DNA from 4 places in the Rhizobium sp. 007 genome. Region 1 is predicted to be linked to each of the others. Evidence: predicted binding sites of a transcription regulator. Region 1 holds the regulator's gene; each other region holds the start of a gene.

Region 1 (2,203 bases):
AATCGATTATTGTTGCTGAAACGCCCTCAGGGCTGCATTCTGGTTGTATTCATAGGGTGTCAGCGGGCTGGGTGCATGCCGGAGTTGAAAACGGCCGAGCTGCGCATTTCCGCTTCAGCAGATGTCGCGGACAAGCAGTGTGCGCGCTTCCCGGCTTGCGCTTTTGGAATGCGGGAAGAAGCCTTTGGCAAAAGCAGAGCTCTCGCCCGTCAATAGCCACCGTTCAGTCCCGTAGCCACCGATCAGTCATTGTGGCTGCATACCCAAGGCTTTCGGCCTGCAAATGGCAAGCTAAGGAGCCGCTCAGGGCACACGCCTGCGCTTTGCGACGGTTTTTTCGGGCTTGGGGCGGCGATCTGGTTTGCGTCCGGCACGAACGTTGCGCTCAGCGCTTTGGCTTTGACCGATCGCAGCCGTGAGGGCGCTGCGACCCGCGAAAGACGGAGGGAAAGCGAAATTTTCACCGGAGCAGCAGGAAGAGGCAAGAAATGCGATGCGGAACGGTGCCACGCCCGGCTTGCGATGCCGCGGACATCGTCGTCACGCTGGCAAGGCTGCGGTTCGGCGCCTGCCGATGCGGCGCAGTGCATTTCGCGAATGAAACCTTGCGGAAAACCGGCGCCGTACCGTGCTTTGGACAACCGCCTTCGAGAAACTCGATCGCCCCTAGAGCCGCCACGCCTATGAGTGGCGCGCCGTCGCCTTTGCCGGCGACGCGCTGCCGGTCAATGGTAGCGGCGGATAAGGCCGACGAGCTTACCCTGAACCTTTACGCGATCCGGTCCAAAGATGCGCGTCTCGTAGGCGGGGTTCGCCGCTTCCAGCGCGATGGACGCACCCTTGCGTCGGAACCGCTTCAGCGTCGCTTCCTCGTCATCGACCAGTGCCACGACAATGTCGCCGGGATTGGCGGTGTTGGTGTTGCGGATGATGACCGTGTCGCCATCGAAGATGCCAGCATCGATCATCGAATCGCCCTTGACCTCAAGCGCGTAGTGTTCGCCGGAGCCGAGCATATCGGCCGGAACGTTGATGTCGTGCGTGTTGTTCTGGATCGCCGAGATCGGCACGCCTGCCGCAATACGGCCCATGACGGGAACCGAAATGGAGCTGGTATTGTCTTCGTTCGCCGGCTTCGGCGCGGCGGCAGCAGGCTGCGGCTTGCCGAGGCTGCCCTCGATGACGCTCGGCGAAAAGCCGCGGCGGGGCTGGATGCTCGGGCTGTAGGCTTCCGGCAGCTTGATCACTTCAAGCGCGCGGGCGCGATTCGGTAGGCGACGAATGAAACCGCGCTCTTCCAAAGCGGTAATCAGCCGGTGGATGCCGGATTTGGACGCGAGATCCAGCGCATCCTTCATTTCGTCGAACGATGGCGGAACGCCGGATTCCTTCATACGCTCATGAATGAAGAGGAGAAGCTCCTGTTGTTTGCGTGTCAGCATCGAAGTTTAACCCCAAATTCGTGAAACAAAGCCAGAACGGACACTATATGTTCCATATGTGTTCCGCAAGTACCTAAATTTTCGTAAAACTTCGTCTCAACTGCGTTCATTTTTGGAAACTTTTGTTTGCCGGATCAGCGCTTTCAGCTTGCATTGACCACATAGCGGCACACATCTTCAGCACATTAAATGGAGACCTGACGCCATGCTGCATCCGTTGGATCATCTTGTTCTACCGGTCACCAACATCGATCTCGCGCGGGAGCGGCTGGGACGATTGGGGTTCACGGTTGCCGCCGAGGGCCGTCATCCTTTCGGCACGGTGAATGCTTGCGTTTTTTTCGCCGACAAGACCTATCTCGAGCCGCTTGGTGTCGCGAGCGCGAAAGAATGTGAAGAATCAGTGCGGCACGGAAACGTCTTTGTGGCGCGCGACCAGGCCTTTCGTTTCCGGTGCGGCAATGACGGATTCTCTGCGGCCGCATTCAGCACGGAGGACGCGGACGCCGACCATGCTCATTTCGTTCGTGCGAGAAAGAGCGGCGGCGCCATGTTGGAGTTTTCGCGCCTGATCAAGATGCCGGACGGGTCGCAATCGACAGGCACTTTCAAGCTTGCCTTTGCCGCCGATCTTCGGGTGCCGGATTTCTTCCTCTTTGACTGCCAGCGCATCAACGCCTTTCCGGCCGATCGGAGCGCGCTGGAAAAGCATGCGAACGGTGCAACCGGTATCTCGGAGATGGTGCTAAGCGCGCCCGAGC
Region 2 (2,203 bases), 920 kb from region 1:
GCCGCGGATCATATTGCGTTTCATGACGCACCTCCTTTCGCCGGAAACCCGGCAGAAGAGGAGACTTCCGCTGTGACCTGTTCTGCCGCCTGTCGGCATTCCATGGTCGGCCGCCAAGAAGCGGGGCGCTCGGGCGGCGCCATGGCTGAATTATAGCGCGAAATCGTATCGGGCGCCATCTTTAGCGCGAGTGCTGAAAAGTTTGCGCGCTATCGTGCGGCGCGGGCGACCCAGGAGGGAATCAGCTCGCTGGAAAGCTTGCGCAGCTTCTGCCCCTTGGCAAATTCCGAAAGGCGCATTCCGCTTCTTGCGGCGGCAATCGCGTGTTTCTTCGACAGGAGAAGGCCGAGTTCCAGCGGCGGCAGCGACCGGCCTACACGCTGGAAAAACGGGCGCCTGTATCCGCGCGAGGCGGTGAAACGCGCCGGGACTTTGTTGAGGGCGACATATTCGGCGATCTCGTCTATCCAACCAGTCTGCGGCCGGGCGCCAGGTTCGACGAAAAGTAGCCACTCGCCGCGGGCCGAGCGCAATATATCCTTGATATCCCATTGCGAATGGAACCGGCACCCAGCCGCGTCCGCCACCCTGGATGTACCATCGCGCGAGCCGTGATCGAGCACGACCACGTCGCTTACGAGCCCTTCGACTGCACCCGCCACCAGCACCGATAAAGTCTGCGCCAGCTCAGGTTCCTGATCCTGGCACTCCAGAACAACCGTCAACATTGCCTATTTATAAAGCGCCGCACAAAAATTTGCCAGCGTGACTTTCCTCATTTTGTTCTTGCATTGTTCTCTTTTTCTCGATAGGAATTTAATCATCAAGACGGACGAAGGCAATTGCCTTGTCGCGGGAGAATCGGATGAACGAACAGTCCCTTGCAGGGCAGGCTGCGTTTGCGCCTGCCAATACGGCGGATGTTGCCGAAGTGTTGATCGCCTCTTCCGGCCTTCGCATCGAGGGCGACCGGCGCCGCGGCCGCGCGGCTGGACTGAACCCCAGCGGGCGCTTCGAGCCGATGCACCGCGAGACCTTCGACGACGGCTGGCAGACGCTGGAAGAACTGCCGCCCTTCAAGACCGAAGTGCAGATCGAAAAGCCGCGCACGGCGATTACTCGCAACGAGTCGCCGGACGTTCCGTTCGACCGGTCGATCAATCCCTATCGCGGCTGCGAACACGGCTGCATCTACTGCTTCGCCCGGCCGACGCACGCCTATCTGGGGCTTTCGGCGGGCCTCGATTTCGAAGCCAGGCTGTTTGCCAAGCCGGATGCGGCCAAACTTTTGGAGCGCGAGCTTGCGAAGCCCGGCTACAAGCCGCGGGTCATCGCCATCGGAACCAATACCGATCCCTACCAGCCGATCGAGAAGGAATGGCGTATCATGCGGCAGATCCTCGAAGTGCTGAACAAGGCGAACCATCCGGTCTCGATCGTCACCAAGTCGGCGCTGATTCTGCGCGATATCGATATCCTGCAGGAGATGGCAGCCAAGAGCCTTGTGCGTGCCGCGCTTTCGGTGACCACGCTGGACCGCAAGCTCGCTCGTGCGATGGAACCGCGCGCCGCAACGCCGCCGCGCCGGCTGGAGGCGATCCAGGCCCTGACAGAGGCGGGCATCCCGACCTCGGTGATGGCCGCTCCGATGATCCCCGCGCTGAACGACCACGAGCTGGAACGCATTCTCGACGCGGCAAAGGTTGCCGGTGCGCTGGAGGCGGGCTACGTGATCCTGCGCCTGCCGCTGGAAGTCGCTCCGCTCTTCCGCGACTGGCTGTTGCAGAACTATCCGGATCGCTACCGGCACGTCATGTCGCTGGTCCGCTCGATGCGCGGCGGCAAGGACTACGACGCCGAATTCGGCAAGCGCATGAAAGGCGCCGGCCCCTATGCCTGGCAGCTCGCCCGCCGCTTCGAGATGGCGACGAAACGGCTCGGCATGACAAGGCGCAGCATGCCGCTTCGCGACGATCTTTTCGTGCCGCCGGATGGCAGCGGCGTGCAGCTTTCGCTGCTTTAGCCGCCCGTCCGCACGCGGGGGTTCCCTGAGGCCGTCCGGCGAATGCCATAACGAGTTACCCCGCAGGAGGCCGCCGCCCTGGCCTCTTGCTGCCGCAAACGGCCCCCTGCCCGTTTCGCGGCCTGAGCCCCCGGTGCGCCGCCCTGATCCGGGGGCTTGCAGGAAATCGGGTTGGCGTGC
Region 3 (2,203 bases), 1.2 Mb from region 1:
AATCACAAAAAATATATCGACGCCGATAAAGCCTCCTGGCAGAGCATTTGGATACGCATGGAAAACAATCACGGACAAGACAGCTACGGCGCGAAGTCCTTCGATCTCTGTCCTGTACTTCATAAATCGGCGCCCACGAGTGATTGAGAAGTCGAGGTCATATTGGAATGAGCAAAAATAGCAATATCGAGGCGGCTCCTTCAATCGGGGCGCTTCCGGTAAGCCACAGCGAAAATGCCGCGGCGTTTACACGCTCTTGATGGGTGTGCACGCACCATCAGCCGAATTGGCTCCCGAAGCCACGCCCGTTGGCAATCTTGATGAATACTCGACTATCCCATCATTGTGACCTGCCACTACCCTCCGGCGGGGACCGCCTTACGAAGTTCCGGTCTCCCGTGAGTTCTGCGATCAACCTCGTGTGGCTATACGTCGCATTCACGCATTACGCCGGCATCCATAGCGGTATGCCGATCGCTGAAGAAACTTGAGGATCCGCGGTGTAAAGCGGCCACCCATCGCGCAACAGCTTACTGAAAACCATCTCGTCCATAGTTTGATGAAGTCGCCCAAGATTTTCGTTGTTGTACGCATGCCCAGTGGACCGAGGATTAATACCGGTAATTATGACTTCACTCGCGCCATGGCAAAAGGCAAACAGCACCGCATTTACCCCGTTGGAACACTTTTCACTCGCGTCCATTTCCGCAGTCTTTAGGCCGCAAACTTTATCGAGTAGCGCCATTCTTTCGTATTTGTTGACAAGCGTTAGACTCTCGTAATGGTAGTGAAATGCGCTCAAGCCCGCCTTGAGTGCTTCCTCACCCTCCGGCCAGAGAAAGACATATAAGGCCTTTGTAGACTGTCCCCGCAGCACCCGGCGAACCTCAACCGCATTGGTATTTTGACCTCTGATCTGGTTGAATTGCATGAATGTAATGTCTGGTCTCTCGATGCCCCAGTTTTTTGTGACAGCCTGAGACCCGTTGACTGTCACAATGCTATAATTGCGATCTAATCCAGCAGGGAGATTTGCTTGCGGGGCAGATCCAACCACGACGACGGGACCGCGAAACGGACTGCGTAAATCCGGAGGGCTTGGCCGTGCAAGTTTGTATTTTAGTGTTCGGTACACCCGCTTGCGAAGTTGACTAATGTTCATAATAACTCAAGGATTTCATAGAAGTAGGCAGTTCGCGTGACAGCCAGTTTTCTACCGGTCAGTTCGACGTTCGGCAGTCGAGATACGGTTTTGTTCTCGTCGCGATTATTACCTTGACACTCCTAGTAGTCGCAAGCCAATAACTTTGCACAGACCACACTTTGAACAATCACACGCGCGGCCGGCCTTCAGGAGACGCTACAGATAGCGAAGATTTCAAGCGCCCGCTCTTGCTAAGAAAACGATCAGGTAGCGTTGTCATGGGAGAGATATTTCACTCAGCAAACCGCCCGTTGGCACGATCCATTATCAAAATCGGCGTTAGGCTGTTTCTCGGCCGATCTAAAAGCCATTTTCAAGATTGGCTGCCGGGGCTCAAAATCATTTCCTTCGAGGAGCGGCAACAAGCCTTAATTCGTTATCGGTCGGTCGATATTGTTGAAACGCTGGCTTTTGCTGATGTCAATCCAAACAAACCTGACTGTGTTTTTATCGTCGGCAGCGGCCCGTCAATCAACCAGTGCGCAATTGAGAAGATACCGGCCGGCAGTGCGTTGTTACTCAACGGAGCGATAAGCCTTATTGGATCAAAGATACAAGAGCCGCTCGCTGTAGTTGTGGAGGATGAGCGCTTCGTGTGGAGGCATTTCACTCTCCTTAAGGAAAAGGTTCCTCAGAACGTTCCATGTTTACTATCGATCAGCGTCATTCGAGCGATTTGTGAGATTGACAGTGCCTGGCTTCGAGACAGAAAGGTAGTGCTCATCAGAAACATTCTTGCACCATATGGGCAAAAACGACGTTCAGAAGGGGCTGTTCAGAGCGGCTTGCTTTTCCGGAGTGAGAATTCGGCAGTATCGATAGATCCTGACAAAGGCGTATTCCCCGCGGGCTCTGTCGCCGCAACTGCCATGCAATTTGCGTTAGCGTCGGGCGCGACGCGCATTGGCCTTTTTGGTATAGATATTTCGAACGCGAATCTCCCTCGGTTCTACGAAAATGAAACCTCCTCCGCTTATACTGGAATACTATCGGCAGAGC
Region 4 (2,203 bases), 510 kb from region 1:
CGACAGGCATACGTAGAAACAGCCCCAAGCCTGTGGGGGCTAGTTCCACCGTTAGCAACTGCACAATCTTGTCGACAACGAAATGGCCCCAAGCATCATACACGGGGCGCTCACGTTGCCATCGTTCGACAAAAGCCTTTCGATCAGTCACAGCTGATCGGTCATCGTTCGATTAATGGTGATCTGGATCCACATTTGTTTGCCTTCGCCTCCAAACTCCTCAGCGGGAGCTTCTTTGATTGTAACTTCGTGGTTGTGCAACAATTCGGGCGGTACAGAAAACTCGATATTGTCACCGAATTAAAATTTCCTTCTCCTAAGCCGGGCGCCCATCTCGGCGGTATCCCTGACTACAGCCCGCTCGGGGAAGCGTTTCGACACCATGAAACGCTTGTAGGCGTCCTTTTGGTCGTTGGGCAGATACTTGTCTGCGAATTCGTGGGTAGTAAAGGTCGCTGCCTGCTCGGTCTTTACGAAAGTATAGAGCGCATCTCCGAGGTCGCGCTTCTTGTCAGGTGAAAACGGCCCGCGTCGCACAACTCTTTGGTCAGGTCGTAGAAGCGTGAGGTCTCGTATGCACCATTTGCTGGGAACAAGCAGCCAAAGAAGCTCTCGTAAAAGTATTGAGCAGCTGTTTCGCGGTGCGAACTCGAAATGTTGCTGTCGAAGATTATTGCTCGCCAGTAGAAACCGTCATCTTTGGGTTCCTGAACGAGAAAGCCGATTTTATACAATCGGGTGGCCGGCGTGAGAAAGATGTTGTCGAGGAATTCGGTAAGAATTTTCTCCGCGTTTTTGCTGCGTCGGAAGCCGCTCTGCGTTTCGGCCTTAATCACTCCCAGGAATTTTCGTTCAGGAACACCGAAGGATCCGTCGAATGCGATTACCACTCCTCCGGGAATGCTTCTCGCTTTCTGAGCAGATGCAAGACGCACCGCAATTTCCTTAGATACTTCAAGAAAATCAGTGTCATCAAGGTCGATAAGCCGGCCGGCGATATCGACCATGCTGCTAGCTGAAAAGTCAGAGATATGCATTTCAATGCTCTTTGACTGCGTCGACAGCGCTTCCGTTACTCGGAGCGTGAAGGCTCCCTTTGCCGCCGCCTCCAAATCTTCAAGCGCTTCACCGTACACGGGATCTTTTGGCTGCCTGTCGTCATCACGTTTCAACACCTCGTGCATGACCACGCGGTTAATCTTGAGGTTCTCCAGCTGCATTACGGCTCCGAATCAATGCTTGGTTGAAAGTAAAGTAGCATTGACAAACAACCCGTTATCACAACAGGAACATAAAGAGAACATTGTGCACGACGTGCGCGAAGTCAACAAGAAAATGGTTTTCTATTTTGAAGCTGGTCGTCGAGACTCGCCCGCCGCTCATCTGAACGCGTCCGGGCCGTAGTGCCAGCGGGAACGGAAACTTTTCACCGCGTCTTTGGTTTGACACACGGATCGCGCGGCACAGCCCTCCTGTAACAGTGCTTGCTTATGGTCCGAGCGATAGGAGCTTCTCGGCGCCAGCAAACCGATATTTGAGCCTCCAATGTTTTCCACCGGCCGGCGTGACATGGACGTAGAGCCCGCCGCTGTCGCTTAGTTTATAGGCCTTATCTTTCGCTGCTGCTTTTTTGATCGCTGTGTCGGTCAGCACTTATCATACCCCCAATGACGCGCCGCCTACCCCCATTCACACCCCCAATCTTGTGGGCTTGGGTGAATAAGATTGGCAACACATGGAAACAAAGAACCGCAAGAAGGCGTGAGTTTCAAGGCTTCTGGCAATTCATGAACTAGCATGGGAAAGATAAATGGTGGGTGATGTAGGGCTCGAACCTACGACCCGCTGATTAAGAGTCAGCTGCTCTACCAACTGAGCTAATCACCCGTTCGCGCTTGGCTGCGCGGTGTGACGGGGCGTATAAACAGGATCGCAGGCCTTGTCCAGCGCCCTGCGGAAAATTCTTTGATTAATTTCGAAGATTTTTCTGCATGGCTGAAATGGGAATGAAATCAAAGGTCGAGCGTACCCGTGGCAAGGCGCACCGCCTGCCCCCCGATCCGGGCATTGGAGATGGTGCCGGCCTCGACATCGACATGCAGGTGGATGAAGGATGGCCGCCCCATCTCCACCCCCTGTTCAATCGTGATCGGATGATGGCCGTCCGGCAGCCGGTCGAAATGGTGGATCGCTCCCGAAAGTG

The links. Region 1 encodes LexA, which represses DNA repair genes until DNA is damaged. Its sites were predicted from a motif close to TGTTCNNNNTGTGTTCNG; they were not measured.
Region 2: the regulator LexA is predicted to act here: its motif matches at 782-799, upstream of ISN39_RS02780 (PA0069 family radical SAM protein).
Region 3: the regulator LexA is predicted to act here: its motif matches at 1,313-1,330, upstream of ISN39_RS13705 (glycosyl transferase).
Region 4: the regulator LexA is predicted to act here: its motif matches at 1,286-1,303, upstream of ISN39_RS10210 (nucleoid-associated protein).

Annotation. Positions count from the first base shown of each region.
Region 1 covers NZ_CP064187.1:1,500,598-1,502,800, forward strand. The annotation lists gene lexA (transcriptional repressor LexA) at 726-1,442, opposite strand; gene ISN39_RS07610 (VOC family protein) at 1,648-2,203, shown strand, end outside.
Region 2 covers NZ_CP064187.1:583,443-585,645, reverse strand. The annotation lists gene ISN39_RS02790 (hypothetical protein) at 1-24, opposite strand, end outside; gene ISN39_RS02785 (glycosyl transferase) at 210-728, opposite strand; gene ISN39_RS02780 (PA0069 family radical SAM protein) at 866-2,023, shown strand.
Region 3 covers NZ_CP064187.1:2,750,059-2,752,261, reverse strand. The annotation lists gene ISN39_RS13715 (acyltransferase family protein) at 1-123, opposite strand, end outside; gene ISN39_RS13710 (membrane-anchored protein) at 446-1,162, opposite strand; gene ISN39_RS13705 (glycosyl transferase) at 1,423-2,203, shown strand, end outside.
Region 4 covers NZ_CP064187.1:2,012,009-2,014,211, forward strand. The annotation lists gene ISN39_RS10205 (RelA/SpoT domain-containing protein) at 1-103, opposite strand, end outside; gene ISN39_RS10210 (nucleoid-associated protein) at 471-1,220, opposite strand; gene ISN39_RS10215 (Arm DNA-binding domain-containing protein) at 1,489-1,653, opposite strand; tRNA gene ISN39_RS10220 (tRNA-Lys) at 1,812-1,887, opposite strand; gene ISN39_RS10225 (PhzF family phenazine biosynthesis protein) at 2,013-2,203, opposite strand, start outside.